DNA from 3 places in the Sorangium sp. So ce590 genome. Region 3 is predicted to be linked to each of the others. Evidence: predicted binding sites of a transcription regulator. Region 3 holds the regulator's gene; each other region holds the start of a gene.
What was found. Region 3 encodes HrcA, which represses chaperone genes, less so after heat shock. Its sites were predicted from a motif close to GNTAGCACTCNCCNNNGGNGAGTGCTANC; they were not measured.
Positions count from the first base shown of each region.

Region 1: a site for HrcA is predicted at 1,791-1,819, ahead of groES (co-chaperone GroES). Genes of this name have one in related genera too.
Region 2: a site for HrcA is predicted at 1,199-1,227, ahead of groES (co-chaperone GroES). Genes of this name have one in related genera too.

Region 1 is NZ_CP150346.1:6,924,928-6,928,197, forward strand. Features, by position in the region: gene WMF28_RS25780 (hypothetical protein) at 1-124, opposite strand, end outside; gene WMF28_RS25785 (hypothetical protein) at 903-1,619, opposite strand; gene groES (co-chaperone GroES) at 1,980-2,270, shown strand; gene groL (chaperonin GroEL) at 2,304-3,270, shown strand, end outside.
Region 2 is NZ_CP150346.1:3,548,842-3,552,111, forward strand. Features, by position in the region: gene WMF28_RS13500 (hypothetical protein) at 1-149, opposite strand, end outside; tRNA gene WMF28_RS13505 (tRNA-Glu) at 588-659, opposite strand; tRNA gene WMF28_RS13510 (tRNA-Gln) at 699-772, opposite strand; gene groES (co-chaperone GroES) at 1,345-1,650, shown strand; gene groL (chaperonin GroEL) at 1,720-3,270, shown strand, end outside.
Region 3 is NZ_CP150346.1:14,242-17,511, reverse strand. Features, by position in the region: gene WMF28_RS00060 (response regulator transcription factor) at 1-230, opposite strand, end outside; gene WMF28_RS00055 (RluA family pseudouridine synthase) at 416-1,489, shown strand; gene hrcA (heat-inducible transcriptional repressor HrcA) at 1,482-2,525, opposite strand; gene WMF28_RS00045 (hypothetical protein) at 2,830-3,270, shown strand, end outside.

The sequences.
Region 1 (3,270 bases), 4.9 Mb from region 3:
GGCGAGGATCCCGGTGCGCGGGCTTCGGCGCAGGGGGCTGCCCTCTCTGCGGCGGGCGCGGGTCGGGTGTCTTGGCCGAGCCCAGCGCGAGGTCGGAGACGGGGAGGTGCGCGCGTCGTTGCATAGAATCCTCCATTCGATCGGTCATCACCACATCAGGAAGAGCACCAAGGCTGAACGAAACCTTCGAAGAACCGGCTCTCATAGACCCTCCATTCATCGTACGACCCCGGATTGCAGACAGACCGAACCCGCGACGGACACTGGCTCTCTGGGCCTCTCCATGGCCGCTCGACAGGCGCTCTCTCGACGCACCTCCGCCTCTCGTCGGGACGGGACGGTCCGCCTCGCCGCGCGCTCCCTGTCGAGATGCCTCAGCGTCTCGACGTCAGGAGAGATGGCGAGTCGGCCCGTCGCGCCACGAACCGTCCGGCTCGGTGCTTCGAGCGCGCGGCCAGCGAGCGAGAGACAACCACCAGGAGATCGCGGATCTCCTGGAGATCGACCTCCAGCGCCTCGGGCTCGTCCGCTCGTCGGCCACGCTCCGTCATCATGAGCGCACGACGCGAGCTCGCGCGGGGTTCCGCGGGTCGCCGTCGTGGCGGCTCATACGCGACAACACAAGGACGCCGTGCCACCCTGGGCAGCAGGCGCTCAACCTTGACGGCCGCGCGACGGAGCGGTGGTTTCAGCCGGGAGTGCGCATGGTCGACGCGGGCTACGCGTCGAGAGGAACGCTAGCACTCGGCCGGGAGCATGCCCAGCGATTTTTGTGGAGGAGGGCAGTTCGCGCGCTGGCATCGCGTCGGCATCGCGTCGGCATCGCGCTGGCTTGCGGCCTTTTGCCGCGGACATCGAGACCTGGATATCGCTGCTGAGCTGGAGACACGGGGCGCTCGTGCTCAGAACGCGACGCGCAGCCCCGCGCTCAGGGGGCCAGCCCCGGGCGACGCAGCGACGGCGCCCGGACCGACGAGGAGCCGCGCGACGACAGGCGCGCTCGACGCGGCGTCGCGCCGCACCCGCTTCTTGCCGATCACGTAGAGCGGCAGGCCGATGGCGGCGCCGGCCACCCCGCCGGCCGCGGTGGCGATCGCCAGCTTGGACGCTTCGCTGCGCCCCGCGCTGCTGTCGTCGTAGCTCGCGAAGACCAGCACCGCGCCGCCGAGGATGGCGGCGCCGCCGAGGCTCGCGAGGACGAGCCCCGAGACCATCATGACAGGGCTGTTCCACTCCGTCGTTCGCTCCTCGAAGTCGTCGAAGTCCCTCCGCGCCGCCGCGAGCTCCAGCTCGATCCGGCGCTGCGCGGCGCGCCGCTCGTCCTCGGAGCCGATCTCGTGGACGCGGCGCGCCTGGCTCTCCAGCGCCGCGATGCGCGCCTCGTGCACAGCGGCGGTCTCCTCCCACGTGGCCCCCGGCCGGAGACCCGCCACGGCCGGCGCGACAGGGGGCGCGGGCGCCGCGGGCGGCGGGGTCGAGGCGCCCGCCGCGCCTCCCGCCGGCGGCTCCGCGGCGGCGGGAGGCGCGGGCGCCGCGGCGGCGAGGGCCAGCGCCCACGCGACGAGACGACAGCGCGCTGCGCGACCACGGCGGTGCGCCGACGACACGCGCGGACGCACGGGTTGGGACTGGACCGGTTCCATCAACGCAGCGTCATCGCTCGACTGAGCGGGGTCAAGGCGCGAGCAGGCGAGCAGGCCGCCGGGTCCTCAGGCCCTCAGGAACGAACGGCTCTGACGGCGTCTTAACGATGGACAACCCGGGGCGGCCGAGTATAGTGCCACGTTCTTGCTAGCACTCACATCTCGTGAGTGCCAGAACCCCAAGCCAACGCCAGCATCCGGCCAGACGGCAGAGGCGCGCCCGAAGCTGTTCCCGGGGAGACCCGGGAGCCGAGGCACGAGCGTGCCGCCATGCACGACGCACGGGATGAAGTGACGTCAGGTCGTGACCGGTGGGTCACGCCAGGAGAAAACAGAATGAAAATCCGACCGCTCCAGGACCGTGTGATCGTTCGTCGCGTGCAGGAAGAGGAGAAGACCAAGGGGGGCCTCTTCATCCCGGACAGCGCCAAGGAGAAGCCGATGGAGGCCATCGTGCTCGCCGTGGGCAACGGGAAGACGCTCGAGGACGGCACCGTCCGCAAGCTCGACGTGAAGGAGGGCGACCGCGTCCTCTTCGGCAAGTACACGGGGAACGAGATCAAGATCGACGGCGAGCAGGCCCTCATCCTCCGTGAAGAAGACATCCTCGGCATCATCGAGAGCTGATTCGGGCAAGACCGTTTCAAGGAGATTCGCACCATGGCAGCCAAAGAAATCATCTACAACGAGTCGGCCCGAAGCATGATCCTCGCGGGCGTCAACGCCCTCGCGGACGCGGTGAAGGTCACCCTCGGTCCCAAGGGCCGGAACGTCGTCATCGAGCGGAGCTTCGGCGCTCCCACGATCACCAAGGACGGCGTGACCGTCGCCAAGGAGATCGAGCTGGAGAACCGCTTCGAGAACATGGGCGCCCAGATGGTGCGCGAGGTCGCCTCGAAGACCAGCGACATCGCCGGCGACGGGACGACCACCGCGACCGTGCTCGCCCAGGCGATCTACCGCGAGGGCTCCAAGCTCGTCGCCGCGGGCCACAACCCGATGGAGATCAAGCGCGGGATCGACAAGGCCGTCGAGGCCATCGTGGCGCACCTCAAGGGCGCCGCCAAGTCGACCCAGGACGCGAAGGAGATCGCGCAGGTCGGCACCATCAGCGCCAACGGCGATCTCACCATCGGCAAGCTCCTCGCGGACGCGATGGAGAAGGTCGGCAAGGAGGGCGTGATCACGGTCGAGGAGGCGAAGAGCCTCGAGACGACGCTCGATGTCGTCGAGGGCATGCAGTTCGACCGCGGCTACCTCTCGCCCTACTTCGTGACCGACCCCGAGGCCATGAAGTGCACGATGGAGGACGCGTATGTCCTCATCTCGGAGAAGAAGATCTCCAACATGAAGGATATCCTGCCGGTGCTCGAGGCGATCGCCAAGAGCCAGAAGCAGCTCCTCATCATCGCGGAGGACATCGAGGGCGAGGCGCTCGCGACGCTCGTCGTCAACAAGCTCCGCGGCACGCTCCACTGCGCCGCCGTCAAGGCGCCCGGCTTCGGCGATCGCCGCAAGGAGATGCTCAAGGACATCGCGGTGCTCACGGACGGCCAGGTGATCGCGGAGGAGCTCGGGCTCAAGCTCGAGAACGTCACGCTCAGCGACCTCGGCCGCGTGAAGACCG
Region 2 (3,270 bases), 3.5 Mb from region 3:
GACGACGACGTCACGATCCGGTCGATCCAGGAGCTCCAGGCCGAGAGCGGCCACGCGCCGCTCCCGGCCTGGACCCTGCGCGGCGGCGAGGGGCGTTCCTTGACCCTCGCGCTGCGCGACGGCAGGGGCGCGCTGGTCGGCTGCACCACCCTGTGCGTCCTGACGCAGCCAGATGCCGCCGAGGACGGCGGGCATCGGGCGCTCTCCCAGCTCGGGCAGCTCGGGCTGCTGGGCGCCCCGCCGCTCTGGATCTCCGATGTGGGCGAGGCGCCCTCGTGGACGGGCATGCCGATCTGCACCTGCCTCCGCGAGGAGTATCGCGGCCGCGGGCTCGGGGCCCCGCTCCAGGCCGCGGCGCTCCAGGAGGGGCACGATCGCTTCGGGATCCGGTGGTTCTACGCGCTCGTCCGGGCCGGCGACGAGATCGCGAAGCGCATGAACGCGCGCTGCGGCCTCGCCCCACACCGGGCCGAAGGGTTCCTCGGCGCGTCGGTGGGCCCCTCGGAGAAGGCCCGGCGGCCCGCGGAGGGGGCCGCGTCTCAGGCTGACCAACGAGAAGCTGGCAAGCAAAAACGACGAAAAAGTAGCGATCCCAGCGGGAATCGAACCCGCGTTACCGGCGTGAGAGGCCGATGTCCTAACCGCTAGACGATGGGACCTTGTTCTGTCGAGACGGTCGATAGCAGAGCTGATCGACCTGGCTGGGGGACAAGGATTCGAACCTTGATAGCAAGAGCCAGAATCTTGCGTCCTGCCGTTAGACGATCCCCCAAGGGGTCAGCGCCGTGTTCATCAGCGCCACGGGCCGCGGAATCTACTCGGGCCGTCTGGTATGTCAAGCGAACAAAATCGGGCCCGCCCAAGAAAAAGTCCCCGGGCCGAAAATCCCCGGTGTTTCGCGCTGTTCGCCCCGCCCCTGCCGCCCCCGTCTCCATCGCGCCGCCCTCCGCCGGCGCATCGCACCCGCGGCCGAGCTGCCAACAAATTCCGCTTATACCGTCCTCTTGCCATTGACCTGGCTCGCCTCCCGCTGCATGGCTCGACGGTGGCGGACGGCGCCCCGCGACATCGCGCGGGGTCCGGTCGCTCTATCCGGGGTCTCCAGCTTTGCGGCGTGTGGGCGCCGCCCGCGGAAAAGTCGCGACTGTCTGGCGCGCGCCCTTGACGCGCCGGGCGACTGATTTACCTTCGGCCGCGGTTTAGCCACCGGCCTAGGAGAGTGCCAAGCGACTGTGATCCTGGGCACTTAGCTCTCGTCGTGTGGGCGGAAGGCCCTGCGGGGGGGCGAACGGGACCTCCGGCGAGCCGATGGTCAGTCAACCAGCCGAGGACGAGGGAGCCACCATGAAAATCAGGCCGCTGCAGGATCGGATTGTCGTCAAGCGTGTCGAGAGCGAGACGAAGACCAAGGGGGGCATCATCATCCCCGACGCCGCGAAGGAGAAGCCGATCGAGGGGCGCGTCGTTGCGGTGGGCAACGGCAAGGTCCTGAAGGACGGCAAGGTCCGGCCGCTCGAGGTGAAGGTCGGCGACAAGGTGCTGTTTGGCAAGTACAGCGGCACCGAGGTGAAGCTCGACGGCGAGGAGCACGTGCTCCTCCGCGAGGACGACGTGCTCGCCGTGACCGAGGCCGCTTCCGCCGCGAAGTGATCCGGATCCAGGGCAACCGAACGCAAGCGTTGCAGATGCGGCCGTGCGCGGCCGCGAGGGGATTGAGAGATGGCTGCGAAGCAGATCGTTTATAGCCGCGGCGCCCGTGCCGCGATCCTGAAGGGCGTCAACACGCTCGCCGATGCGGTCAAGGTGACCCTCGGGCCCAAGGGGCGGAACGTCGTCATCGAGAAGAGCTGGGGCTCGCCGGTCATCACGAAGGACGGCGTCACGGTCGCGAAGGAGATCGAGCTCGCCGGGAAGCTCGAGAACATGGGCGCCCAGATGGTGCGCGAGGTCGCCTCGAAGACCAGCGACAAGGCGGGCGACGGCACGACGACGGCGACGGTGCTGGCCCAGGCGATCTACGGCGAGGGCCTCAAGCTCGTCGAGGCCGGGCACAGCCCGATGGACCTGAAGCGCGGCATCGACGCGGCCGTCGTGAAGGTCATCGAGGCCGTGCAGCAGGTCGCCAAGCCGACCAAGGACAAGGACCAGATCGCCCAGGTCGCCACCGTCAGCGCGAACGGCGACAAGGAGATCGGCCAGATCCTCGCCGACGCCATGGAGAAGGTCGGCAAGGAGGGCGTGATCACGGTCGAGGAGAACAAGCGCATGACGACGGAGCTCGAGACCGTCGACGGCATGCAGTTCGACCGCGGCTACCTCTCGCCCTACTTCGTGACCGATCCCGAGAAGATGACGGCGATCCTCACGAACCCGCTCATCCTCGTCCACGAGAAGAAGATCTCGTCCATGGCCGACCTCCTGCCGCTCCTCGAGCAGGTGGTGAAGCAGGGGCGCGAGCTGCTCATCCTCTCCGAGGACGTCGAGGGCGAGGCGCTCGCCACGCTCGTCGTGAACAAGCTCCGCGGCACGATCAAGGTCGCCGCCGTGAAGGCGCCCGGCTTCGGCGATCGCCGCAAGGAGATGCTGAAGGACATCGCGATCCTCACGGGCGCGACCGCGTTCATGGAGGACCTCGGCCAGAAGCTCGAGAGCGCCACGGTGCGCGACCTCGGGACGGCCAAGCGGGTCGAGATCGACAAGGACAACACCGTCATCGTCGACGGCCAGGGCGAGAAGACCGCGATCAAGGGCCGCATCGAGGCGATCCGCAAGCAGATCGCGGACACGTCGAGCGACTACGATCGCGAGAAGCTCCAGGAGCGGCTCGCGAAGCTCGCCGGCGGCGTCGCGGTGGTGAAGGTCGGCGCGGCGACCGAGACGGAGATGAAGGAGAAGAAGGCGCGCGTCGAGGACGCGCTGCACGCGACCCGCGCGGCCGTCGAGGAGGGCATCGTGGTCGGCGGCGGCGTGGCCCTGCTCCGGGCGGCCTCTGCCCTGGAGGCGCTCAAGTTCAACGACGAGCGCGACGTCGGCGTGCGGCTCGTGCGCCGCGCCCTCGAGGCGCCGCTCCGCCAGATCGCCCAGAACGCTGGCGTCGACGGGTCGGTGGTCGCCGAGAAGGTCCGGTCGGGCGCGCCCACGTTCGGCTACAACGCCGCGACCGACACGTACGAGGACCTGCTCGCCGGCGGCGTCATCGACCCGGCGAAGGTCGTGCGGCACGCGCTCTCCAACGCGGCCAGCGTCGCGGGGCTGATGCTCACGACCGAG
Region 3 (3,270 bases):
ACGGGCGTCGCCGGTGAGGCCTGCTTGATCGCCTTGCACAGCTCGTAGCCATTCTTCGGCTCGAGCGTGATGTCGGCGATCACCAGGTCGGGTTTATCGCTCTTGAGCTTCTGCAGCGCAGCGTCGGCGCTGCTCGCCGTCACGACGCGGAAATCCTGACCCGCAAAGGTGATTTCGAGCACTTTGCGCATGGTCACGCTGTCGTCTACGGCGAGAAGGGTGCTGGCCACGAACGGGTCTCCTCTCAGATGGCGAGAAAGCGATGACGGCTCCGATATCTTCGGCCCCGGTCGCGCGATGTGTCAACATTCGCGGTGTCTTTCGCCTCGCGAGCCCCGCGGATGTGCGTTTTCCGCGCCGGTAGAGCCCGGCCCCACGCCGGTGGGCGGAGCCGAGGCGCCCTCAACGAGCTCTCATGCGCCCGCTCCGACCCGCCGCTCCCGCTCCGCCGCCCCAGATCCAGGACGCCGAACCGCTCGGCGCCGACTCGACCGCCCCGGTCCGGCCCCCACAGGATGGCCGCTGGACGGTGCCGGCAGAGCTGGATCGGAGGCCTCTCGACGGGGCCGTCCGGGTGCTGGCCTCGGTCTCGTGGTCCGACGCGCGCCGGCTGATCGAGACCGGCAAGGTGCTGGTCGGGAACGCGGTGGCGACGAGCGCCCGGCGGCGGGTGCTCCGCGGGGAGCCGATCGAGGTCCGCCTGCACGCGCCGCGGCCCGAGACGGTGCGGCGGCGCAAGCTCGAGAGCGAGCTCGTTGTCTACGCGGACGCGAGCGTCGTGGTGGTGAACAAGCCCGCCGGGGTGAGCACCATCCCTTACGGCGACGAGGACCCCGCGGAGCAGGCCTCGACGCTCGACGCGCTCGTGCGGGAGGTGCTGGCCCGGCGCGACCGTCTGCGCGGACGGGCCCCGCTCGGCGTGGTGCAGCGCCTCGACAAGGGGACGAGCGGGGTGCTCGTCTTCGCGCGGACGCTCGCCGCGAAGAAGCACCTCGCGCAGCAGCTCCGCGTCCGCTCGATGCACCGGCAGTACCTGGCGCTCGCGCACGGCGCCGTCCCGCGCGGCACCCACCGCAGCTACCTCATCGAGGATCGGGGCGACGGGCTGCGCGGCTCGGCGAGGGGGGGACGGCGCGAGGGGCAGCTCGCGGTGACACACGTGGAGCCGATCGAGACGCTCCCGGGGCCGCAGGACGGGACCGGCGCCGCGGGCGTGACGCTGGTCGCCTGCCGCCTCGAGACGGGGCGCACGCACCAGATCCGCATCCACCTCGCCGAGGCCGGGCACCCGCTCGTCGGCGAGACGGTCTACGTGCGGGACTACCGCGGGCCGAGGATCCCCGCCCCGCGGCTGATGCTCCACGCGGCCGAGCTCGGCTTCGATCACCCTGCAGACGACCGGCCGATGCGGTTCCAGGCGCCGCCGCCCCCCGACTTCGACGAGGTGCTCGAGCGGCTCCGCGAGGCGCGCCGGAAGGGCGCTACTTGACCTTGCCGCGCGCCTCGCTCATGGCCGCGGCGGTGGCGTCGACGAGCGGCATCACCTTCGCGTAGTCCATCCGCGTCGGGCCGAGCACGCCCACGGTCCCTGCGACGCGCCCGTTCTCCATGTACGGCGCGGCGACGAGGCTGAGCTGCCCGCCGCCGAGATCGCCCGCCTCGCTGCCCACGAAGACGGTGACCTCGCCCGCGCCGGCGGCGAGGGTGCGGTCGAGCAGATCGACGAGCTCCTCGCGCTCCTCGAGCGCCCTCATCAGCTTCCTGAGCCGGTCGACGTCGGCGTACTCGGGCAGATCGATCAGGCGGTTCTGCCCCTCGATGACGACCTGGCTCCGCCGCGTCACGTCGGCCGTCGCCTTGCTGCCGAGCTCGAAGGCGCGGCGCCTCAGCGCGTCGATCTGGAGGCGCTCATCGGCGAGGCGGCGGGCGAAGAGGTCCCGGATCTCGCCCAGCGTGCGCCCCTCGATGACGTCGGCGAGCAGGTTGTGGATCCGGTTGAGCTCCCCTTCGTTGATCGACTCGCCGATCGAGAGGAAGCGGTTCTCGACCGAGCCGTCGGCGAAGACGAGCACGGCGAGCAGCTGCCCGGGCTTCGTCGGGATGAAGCGCAGCTGGGAGAGGGCGCGGATCTCCGCCCGCGGCGCAGCGACGACCGCCGCGGCGCCGGACAGCTCCGAGAGGTAACGCCCCGTCTCGCGGAGCGGATCGCTCGCCACCGTGTAGATCTCGGTGAACCTGGCGCTGAGCTCGGCCTGCTGCTCGGGGGAGAGCGACCGGAGCTCGACGAGCGCGTCGATGAACAACCGGAGCGCGCGGTCGGTCGGGATCCTCCCAGCAGAGGTGTGCGGCTGGTGGAGGTAGCCGGCCTCCTCGAGGTCCGCGAGCACGTTGCGGATCGAGGCAGCCGAGAGATCGAGCCCGTACTTCCGCGCAAGCGTCCTGCTGCCTACGGGGTCGCCTGTCGCGATGAACTCGGTGACCGCTGCGAAAAGGATCTTTCGAGCGCGATTGGAAAAATCTCCCATGTCAACTGCAGGCGGCGCATGCGTGCGCTGCTGTGGCTACCTGGCCCAGGGACCGCCCGGACCGGGAAGCCGTGCGGGCCGGGCCTTCGCTCCCATACATCAAGAGGCGCGAGCGGGCGCCGGGCCCACGGATGCGCATGCGAGCTATTTTGAGGCGATCGCACGGCCCGGTCAAATGGCGCGGTAGGATGGGCGCCGCCGCCGCGCGCAATTCCGCGGCGCCCCGCTCACCGGCGGGCGCCTCCAGCTTTCCGCCTCCTCCAGCGGGCGCTTCGCCTGCCCGCGCGAGGCCGACCCCGCAACGATGCCGTCCGTACGTCACGCCGCCACCGCCGCCGCGCTCGCCCTCGCGCTCGGCCCGCTCGCCGCCGCGCCGAGCGCGCAGGGCAAGCCGAAGGTGCGGTTCCATCAGGACTGGGCGAAGCACCCGTCGGCGCGCTACGCGGCCCTGAGCGCGGAGCAGTGCCGCGCGGCGCTCGCGCGGCGGAAGATCGCGTTCGAGCCGGTGCCGCGCGCGCCGGGCGTGCTCGCGCCGGTGCGGCTGATGCAGGGGGTCGGCGGGGTCCTCTACCGGACGGCGCTGCCGACCCACCGGCGCGCGGACAACCCGAACGACGTCTTCGACTGCCGCCTCGCGCTCGCGCTCTCGGACTTCAGCCGGATCCTGCGCGTGCACGACATCGTCGAGGTGCTGATGTTCTCGGCCTGGCGACCTCCGTCGAGGATGTGGCCCGAGGGCAAGCTG